2 regions of the Mesorhizobium erdmanii genome follow, and region 2 is predicted to be linked to the other one. Evidence: riboswitches for the same ligand, from Rfam matches in the RefSeq annotation. Region 2 holds a riboswitch; the other holds the start of a gene.
The links. A riboswitch is a leader RNA that binds a small molecule or an ion and turns the genes downstream of it on or off. The one in region 2 is predicted to bind cobalamin.
Positions count from the first base shown of each region.

Region 1: it holds a riboswitch for cobalamin, as region 2 does, so the genes downstream of both, EB233_RS16725 (CbtB domain-containing protein) here and metE (5-methyltetrahydropteroyltriglutamate--homocysteine S-methyltransferase) in region 2, are expected to answer to the same signal.

Region 1 covers NZ_CP033361.1:3,451,671-3,455,879, reverse strand. Annotated here, with positions in the region: gene cobO (cob(I)yrinic acid a,c-diamide adenosyltransferase) at 1-145, opposite strand, end outside; gene cobU (bifunctional adenosylcobinamide kinase/adenosylcobinamide-phosphate guanylyltransferase) at 147-662, opposite strand; gene EB233_RS16730 (CbtA family protein) at 655-1,464, opposite strand; gene EB233_RS16725 (CbtB domain-containing protein) at 1,480-1,659, opposite strand; cobalamin riboswitch at 1,693-1,890, opposite strand; gene EB233_RS16720 (aromatic ring-hydroxylating oxygenase subunit alpha) at 2,022-3,191, shown strand; gene EB233_RS16715 (MFS transporter) at 3,195-4,209, opposite strand, start outside.
Region 2 covers NZ_CP033361.1:6,126,439-6,130,647, forward strand. Annotated here, with positions in the region: gene EB233_RS29475 (cytochrome P450 family protein) at 1-527, shown strand, start outside; gene EB233_RS29480 (NAD-dependent succinate-semialdehyde dehydrogenase) at 846-2,303, shown strand; cobalamin riboswitch at 2,441-2,640, shown strand; gene metE (5-methyltetrahydropteroyltriglutamate--homocysteine S-methyltransferase) at 2,755-4,209, shown strand, end outside.

The DNA.
Region 1 (4,209 bases), 2.7 Mb from region 2:
CGGGTCCGGTGTTGACGATGAGCAGCCCTTTTTCGATCGTCTTGGCCGCCACCTCGGCGTCCTGCACCGCCTTGCGCTTGGCCATCTTGGCGCGGTGGCGCTCTTCGTCCCGGTCTTCTGTGGGCTCGTTGTCCAGGTCGGTCATCTCATTTCACCTTGAGCGGCAGTCCCGCCACCATCAGCAGCACCGTGTCGGCAATCGCCGCAATCTGCTGGTTGAGCCGTCCGGCGTCATCGCGAAAACGGCGCGCCAGCGCATTGTCAGGCACGATGCCTTGCCCGACCTCGTTGGAGACAACGAACCAAGGCCCGCGCGTCCGCGACAGCACATCCGCCAGCCGCCGGCACTCGGCGCCAACGTCGTGATCGGCCAGCATGTGATTGGTCAGCCACAGCGTCAGGCAGTCGACCAGCACCGGCTGGTTGTCGGGCAAGGCCTCGAGCGCGCCGGCAAGGTCTAGCGGTGCGTCGATGGTCGTCCAGCCCTCGCCACGCCGCGAGCGGTGCAATGCGATACGCTCACGCATCTCGTCGTCATAGGCTTGGGCCGTGGCGATATAGGTCCAGGGCGACGCCAACGCCGTCGCCAGGGCTTCGGCATGCGCGCTCTTGCCGGAGCGCGCACCGCCGACGATGAAGGTCAGCTTGCCTTGATCAGGCAAAGCTGTCGCGCAGGCTGGTCGCGCTGCCGGTGAAGCGTCCGCGTACCACGCCGACGACAGCGCCAAGCACCAGCCAGAACACCAGATTGGTCACGGTCACCGCCACCACGAACTGGTGGTGCAAGCCTTCCGGGATCGGCGTCTCGAAGCTGTCCGGCTGCGGCGCGCCGACGATGTGCGGGGCAACGATCAGCGCCACGCCGAGAATGGCCAGCGGCAGCGACTTGCGGAACGCGATCAGGCCGAGCCCGATGGCGGTCGCGACGACGGTTGCCACCCACCAGATCTGTCGCTGCGTCAGGTCGGCGGCAGGCATGGCCGGCAGTTCCGGCGGCAGGCCGAGCCCAGGCGCCAGCGTGAACACGGCAAAGCCGGCCAGCCCCCAAAACACGCCCTGGCGCCAATTGCCGATGCCGCCGGCGAATTCCGAAACCGCGACCAGGATCAATGCGAAGCCGATGCCCGTGACGACGTTGGAGACGACGTTGAACGCAAAGCGCTCGAAGCCGTCGGCCGGCGCCCAGCCCTCGTCTTCGGCCGGAGCGGCAGCTTCGGCCGGTGCCGGCGTGGCAGTGCTCATGGTATTTGATGCCGCCGGTGCGGCGGAGCTCATTGCGTTGCCGCTGGCGGCATCAGCCGGCGCCGCGGCGTGTTCATGCTTGTGGCCGCCTTCAGCCTGTTCGTAGACTTCCGCCTTGAGGATCAGCGGCACGGTGGCATAGGCCTGCATGCAGGCAAGAGCGACGCCGGCCACGAGCCCTGCGATCGCCGCGATGAACACGACGTTGCGAAACAGATTCATGATGTCAGACCCTCGTCAGTGGCAGGGAAACGCCATCGAATGCCGGTTGTCATGACCGGCATTGTGGACCGCATCGATATGCGAGAAGCCGACAAAGCCGATGATGAACGTGCCGAGCAGCGCGGCGAGCGCCAGCTGCATGAAGCGCGACTGCGAGGAGACGGAAGCGCCGAGGGAGACGGAAGCGGTATTCATGTCTTGTCCTTTCACCCTCCACCCGAGGGCCTGTCAGTTTTGCCGTCGTCGGCAGGTCTCCTGGCTCACGGATCAGCGCCCTTCTCCACCTTCCCGAAGACGAGTCTTCAGTGGCATATGGAGAGGACTACCGCACACAGTTGCGGGGGCAGCCGCGGCATTGGGCAAGACTTTTGCCCGCACCACATTCCCTCTTGGCTCCAAAGTGGAACCGACGACCGGATGACTATAGGGAAAATCACGAGACGCGGCAAACCAAATTCCGCCGGCGAACAGCGAGATTGCGCCATGCCGTCTCCAGGCACGACAATTGACAATTCGCCCGGCCAGGTGTCGGCTGGCGCCTTCACAGGAAGCCAGCCATGCATCCCACTGCCAGCGAGCGCGATCCCTATAATGGCCTGACCCAGGCCGAACCGACCCTGCCCTCATCTGCCTATTGGGACGGTGCGAGCTACCAGCGCGACCTCGATGCCATCTGGTACAAGAGCTGGCTGCTCGTCTGCCGAGAGGCCGATCTGGCCCAGCCGCTGGCCTTCCGCCGATTCCGCATCGGTACGCAGGACATTGTCGTGCTGCGTGACGACACCGGCGAACTGCGCGCCTTCCACAACACCTGCCGCCATCGCGGCTCGCAGCTTTGCCAGGAAAGCGAGGGCCGGCTGAAGGCGCGGCTGATCACGTGCCCCTATCATGCCTGGTCCTATTCGCTGCGCGGCGACCTCGTGCGGGTGCCGTCGAAATCGCTGCCGGACGGCTTCGACAAATCAGACCATCCGCTCTACCGCGTCGCGCTCTCGGTCTGGCGCGGCTTCGTGTTCATCAATCTGCAGGAGGGCGCGGCGGGCTCCGCGCAGGCATCCTTCGACCCCACCTCCGGCAATCTCGGCAACTGGCCGCTGGAAACGCTGGTGACCGGCCATGTGCTGCGCAAGGTGATGCACTGCAATTGGAAGATATTTTGGGAAAACTTCAACGAGTGCCTGCACTGTCCGGGCGTCCACAAGGACCTGTCGCGGCTGGTGCCGATCTATGGCCGCGGCCTGATGAGCCGGCATGACGACCCCGAATGGACGCGCCACGCCGACAATGACGCGCCCGAGTTTTCCGGCGGCCTGCGCGCCGGGGCCGAGACCTGGTCGCGCGACGGCCAGACGCATGGGCCGGTCTTTCCGGGGCTGACACCAACCGAACGCGCCTCCGGCCAGACCTACGCCACCAGCCTGCCCTCGATGTTCATCGTTGGTCATGTCGACTATGTCAGGACCGTGCGCCTGGTGCCGCTCGACCCCGAACAGACGGAGCTTGTCGCCGAATGGCTGTTCGCGCCCGAGGCGCTGGCCACGACCGACATCGACAATATCGTCGCCTTCGGCACACAGGTGCTGGAAGAGGATGCAGCGATCTGCGAGGTCAACCAGAGGGGCCTGCGTTCGATGCGGCACGAAGCCGGCGTGCTGATGCCCGAGGAATATGAGCTGCACCGCTTCCACAATTGGGTGCGCGAAGGGCATGCGACGCTTTCGCCGTGATCCTCACAGCGACTTCGGCAGATACCGCCATGTCACGAAGCCGCATACGGCCGCCAGCAGGCCGAGCGTGACGAACACCGAGCCCAGGCCGAAGAAGATCAGCACGACGGAGTAGACCAGCGGCGGGGTCAGCTCGGAAAAATCGAGATAGGTGCGGTAGACCGCCGCCATCTGCGCCCGTTCATAGGAGCGCACCGAGCGCATGAAGGCGGTCGAACCCAGCGCGTCGAGCGCGATGGTGAAGAACGCGCCGCCAAGCAGGAAAGCCCCGGTCAGCAACGGTGCGCTCGCTCCCACCGTGCCCGCGGCCAGCAGCATTGCCGACATGGCGAAATAGGCAAATGTCATGGTGCGGCGGCCGCCGAAGCGCTTCCCGGCCTTGCCCCAGAAGATGGCCATGAACAAAAGCGCGTTGCCGGCCGAGACCAGCAGGCCGCCGGCCAGCTTGCCCTCGCCCGTGATGACCATGAACAGTGGCCCGTAGACGAAGAAGGTCGTCCAGAAGCAGGAGCGCCCGAAGGCGATCAGCCAGGCCAGCCTCAATCTGGGCTGTGCGATGAAGCGACCGATATTGGCGAGCGGATTGGCCGGCCGGGTCTTGCCTGGCCGTATCGACTGGTTGTCGCCCAGCCGATAGGTCCAGAACAGCGCCAGCAGGGCCAGCGCGAAAACCGCCACCGCACCATGCGCGGCGTAGATGCCGAAGCGCGTGTAGAGGAAGATGCCGAGCGTCGGCCCGCCGGTCCAGGCGAGCATCGACCACGCCATGCGCAGCGATTCGGCCTGCATGAAGTCGGTCTTGCGGATGTGGTCCATGATGTAGAGGTTGAGCGTGATCGACAGCGCGCTGGCGCCCATCACCCGGCACAACATGCCCGCCAATTGTCCGGCAAGCGTATGGGTGACGAAGAACAGCGAGCCGATGGCGAGCAGGCAGGCGCCGGCGGTATAGACCCAGCGCCGGGCAAAGCGGCGGATCAGCAGCGGCATGAATAAGGTCACAGACAGGCCGAGCAGC
Region 2 (4,209 bases):
TGTTCATGGTGCTCTCCGCGGGCTTCGTGACCACCGCCGGCGTCATCGGCAATGGCGTGCTGGCATTGCTGACGCATCCGCAGCAACTGCACCTGGTGCGCAGCGGCCAAGTTCCGTGGTCACAGGCGATCGAGGAGATCCTGCGCTGGGGCAGCTCAGCGGCCAATCTGCCGTTCCGCTATGCCACCCAGGACGTGGAGATCGACGGATGCATGGTCCGCCGCGGCGATGCCGTCCTGATGGCGTTCCATGCGGCGAACCGGGACGAAAAGGCCTTCGGTCCCGGCGCCGACAGGTTCGATGTCACCCGGCGGCACAACCCGCATCTGTCGTTCGGCGAGGGGCCGCATGCCTGCCTGGGCGCTGCGCTGGCGCGCCTGGAATTGCGCTGCGCCTTCCCCGCACTGTTCGGGCGGCTGGAGGATCTGGCGCTGACCATCGCCCCGGAGGACGTCGTCTACATGCCGTCTTACATCATTCGCTGCCCGCAGCGCCTGCCGGTCACCTTCCGGCCTTCCAGCGCTTAGAGAGTGCGGCATTCACCCCGGATTCACTGATTGCGAGCGGAAGACTCGACCAGTTGATTTGCCTGAGAAGCAGGCGCTCGCCGCGGTACCTGATGTCATCCCGAAGCTCGGGCAATGAGCGTCGGTCGCATACGCCCTGCCCCAGACCTCGCTTCAGCTGGCTTTTGCCGGTATCGGACGCGGCGAGCCCGAATTCTCTACCAGCCGTATGGTCGAGGCCCTTTAAAGAACCCGCAGGTGCGGAGTACAAACCGAGGCCTGCCGACTTACGTGTCCGCTGTGTTTGAGAGGAATTTAGTATTGCCCCTGTGCCTGCCGATGATCCGCCACCTGAAATCCCCTGACCTGTTTCGCGCCATCGATCGCCTGCCGGCGCTCGGCATGCCGGTTAGCCAGCGGACATTCGAGGTCCTCAACCCATCGAGCAGCGAAATGCTGGCAATACTTCCGGACATGGGTGTGGAGGAGACACGCGCTGCGGTCGACAAGGCCTACGTAGCGCAGCCTGGATGGGCGGGGCTGACCGCCCGAGAACGCAGTGACGTTCTGTGGCGCTGGCATCAGCTCATCATCGACCACGCCGATGACCTTGCCGCGATAGTGACCGCGGAAATGGGCAAACCCCTTGCCGAGGCCAAGTCGGAATTGTCGCATGCGGCGGCCTACCTGCAATGGTACGCCGAAGAAGCCAATCGCATCTATGGCGAGACGATCCCCGCACCCTCGACAGACCGTCGCATGCTGGTCATCAAGCAGCCGATCGGTGTGGTCGGCACGATTACCCCATGGAATTTCCCGGCGTCGATGGTGGCGCGCAAGATCTCGCCGGCCCTGGCGGCCGGCTGCGCGATCGTGCTCAAACCTGCTGAACAGACGCCGCTCGTGGCAGGTGCAATGTTTGCCCTCGCGCAGCAGGCCGGCTTTCCCGACGGCGTCATCAACCTGGTCTATGCGTGCGAAGGTGATGCCGTTGGACGCGAACTCTGCTCCAATCCCAAGGTTCGAAAGATCAGCGTTACGGGCTCGACCGAGGTTGGCCGGCTGCTCATGCGCCAGTGCTCCGAACAGATCAAGAAGGTCAGCCTCGAGCTCGGCGGCAATGCCCCTTTCATTGTGTTCGACGACGCTGACATTGACGCCGCGGTTGACGGCGCAATCCAGGCGAAGTTCCGCAACGGCGGCCAAACTTGCGTTTCGGCAAACCGTCTTTACGTCCAATCGAGCGTTCACGATGAGTTCGTCGAGAAGTTCGTGGAGAAAGTCCGGCACTTGTCGGTCGGCGACGGCTTCGCTGCCGGAGTGGACATCGGACCGCTCATCGACAGGCATGCTCTGGCCAAGATCGAGTCGCACATCGCAGATGCCGTTGCCAAGGGTGGGGCTATTCGATGCGGGGCCGAACGTATCGGCAAGGATGGCACCTTCTTCAAGCCCACAGTGCTTACCGAAATTTCCAGCATCATGGCGGTTGCGCAAGAGGAGACTTTCGGGCCGCTGGCGCCAATCATTCGCTTCCACGATGCCGATCAGGTTGTGCGTGAGGCCAACGACACGATCTACGGCCTCGCCGCCTATTTCTATGCCTCGAACCTCAAGCGTGTCTGGCGCGTGGCCGAGGCATTGGAATATGGCATGGTTGGCATCAACACGGGTCGTATGTCTTCGGAAGCAGCGCCCTTTGGCGGCATGAAGCAGTCGGGCATCGGGCGGGAGGGTTCTCGCCATGGCCTCGAGGACTACCTCGAAATGAAATACCTCTGCATGGGTGGGATTTGAAGCTTCTGCCTGCACGCTCGCAAGATCCGGCAATTCAGCGGGCGTGCTGAGCACCAGGCTACGGGGCAACTGGTGAGCGTTTCGCATAATCACATAGACATCTCGTTATATGGTATTGACAAGGAGCGAAGCGGCTGTGATTGTGCGCATGTCATGGTTCTCCGCGCGGCACTGCCGTAGCGGAGCTAAGAGGGAAGCCGGTGCGACACCGGCGCTGCCCCCGCAACTGTTAGCGGCGAGCCAAGCCCATTGATGTCACTGAGGCGAACGGCCTCGGGAAGACGGGCGCAGGCTTTGACCCGCGAGCCAGGAGACCTGCCACGACCAACAACGTCCACGGGCGGGGTGTCTGGTGGTCGCGGCAGCTCGGCTTCGTGCCGCCTGCTCGCGCGTTCCTTGTCCCCCGCCCCAACCATCGGGGTATGGCATGACTGTCTCTCAACAAATTCCTGTGGCAACGCTCGGCGTGCCGCGTATCGGTCGACGGCGGGGACTGAAATTCGCGCTTGAAAACTACTGGTCCGGAAAATCTCCCGCTGCCGACCTGCTCGCGACGTCGAAGGCGCTACGCGCCGCCAGCTGGAGGGAGCAGCACGATCGCGGCGTGTCGAAAATCCCGTCCAACGATTTCTCGCTTTATGACCATGTGCTCGACACCGTCGCCATGGTCGGCGCCGTGCCGGCACGATACACCTGGACTGACGGCGAGGTCCCACTCGATACCTATTTCGCCATGGCGCGCGGCAACCAAGGTCAGGCCGCTGATTGTGGACATGCCGGTGACGAGCATGCGGCCAATGGGCATGGCCTTGCGGCGATGGAAATGACCAAATGGTTCGACACCAACTATCACTACATTGTGCCGGAACTCAGGGACGACCAGAGCTTTGCCCTCTCGTCGGCGAAACCGGTCGATCATTTCCTTGAGGCCAAGGCCCTCGGCATCCACACGCGCCCGGTCCTGCTTGGACCGGTTAGCTTTCTCAAGTTGGCGAAGTCACCTGAGGAAGGTTTCAACCCTATCGCCCTCCTGCCACGGCTGCTGCCCGTCTACGAGGAGCTCCTGCGGAGGCTGAAGCTCGCGGGAGCCGATTGGGTGCAGATCGATGAGCCGGCGCTCGTGGTCGATCTGGTTCCCAACGAACGGGATGCGCTCCAATTCGCCTACTGCCGGCTGTCAAAAGCAGCACCGGAGTTGAAGATCATGGTCGCTACCTATTTCGGATCGCTGGGAGACAATCTCGAGACCGCAATTTCTCTGCCCGTGGCGGGACTGCACGTCGACCTCGTGCGCGCTCCAGAGCAGTTGGAGACCGTCGGCCGGCTCGCGCAGAAGGAACTTGTGCTCTCGCTCGGGCTGATCGACGGGCGCAACGTCTGGCGCGCGAATCTGCCTGCCATACTTGACCGCGTCAAGCCGATCGTCGCCGGCTGGCCGCTGGACCGCGTGGAGATCGCCCCGTCCTGCTCGATGCTGCATGTGCCGATCGACCTGGACATGGAGACGGCACTCGATGCGGATGTGAAGTCGTGGCTCGCCTTCGCGGCGCAAAAGACCGACGAGCTGGTCGTGCTCGCCCGTGCCCTGGCCGAAGGCCGGGACGCGGTCGCCGCCGAACTGGAGGCGTCGGCTGAGGCTGCCGCCGTTCGCGCGACATCCGCGAAGGTGCATGATCCGCTCGTCGAAGGCCGGGTCGCCGGCATCAACGTCGGCATGACGCGCCGCAAGAGTGCATTCACCGTGCGCTCCAAGCTTCAGGCCGACACGTTTGGCTTGCCCTCCTTCCCCACCACGACGATCGGCTCCTTCCCGCAAACAGCCGAGGTTCGCAAGGCGCGGGCAGCTCATGCCAAGGGCAAGCTGAGTTACGTCGACTATGAGGCGTTCCTGAAGAAAGAGATAGAA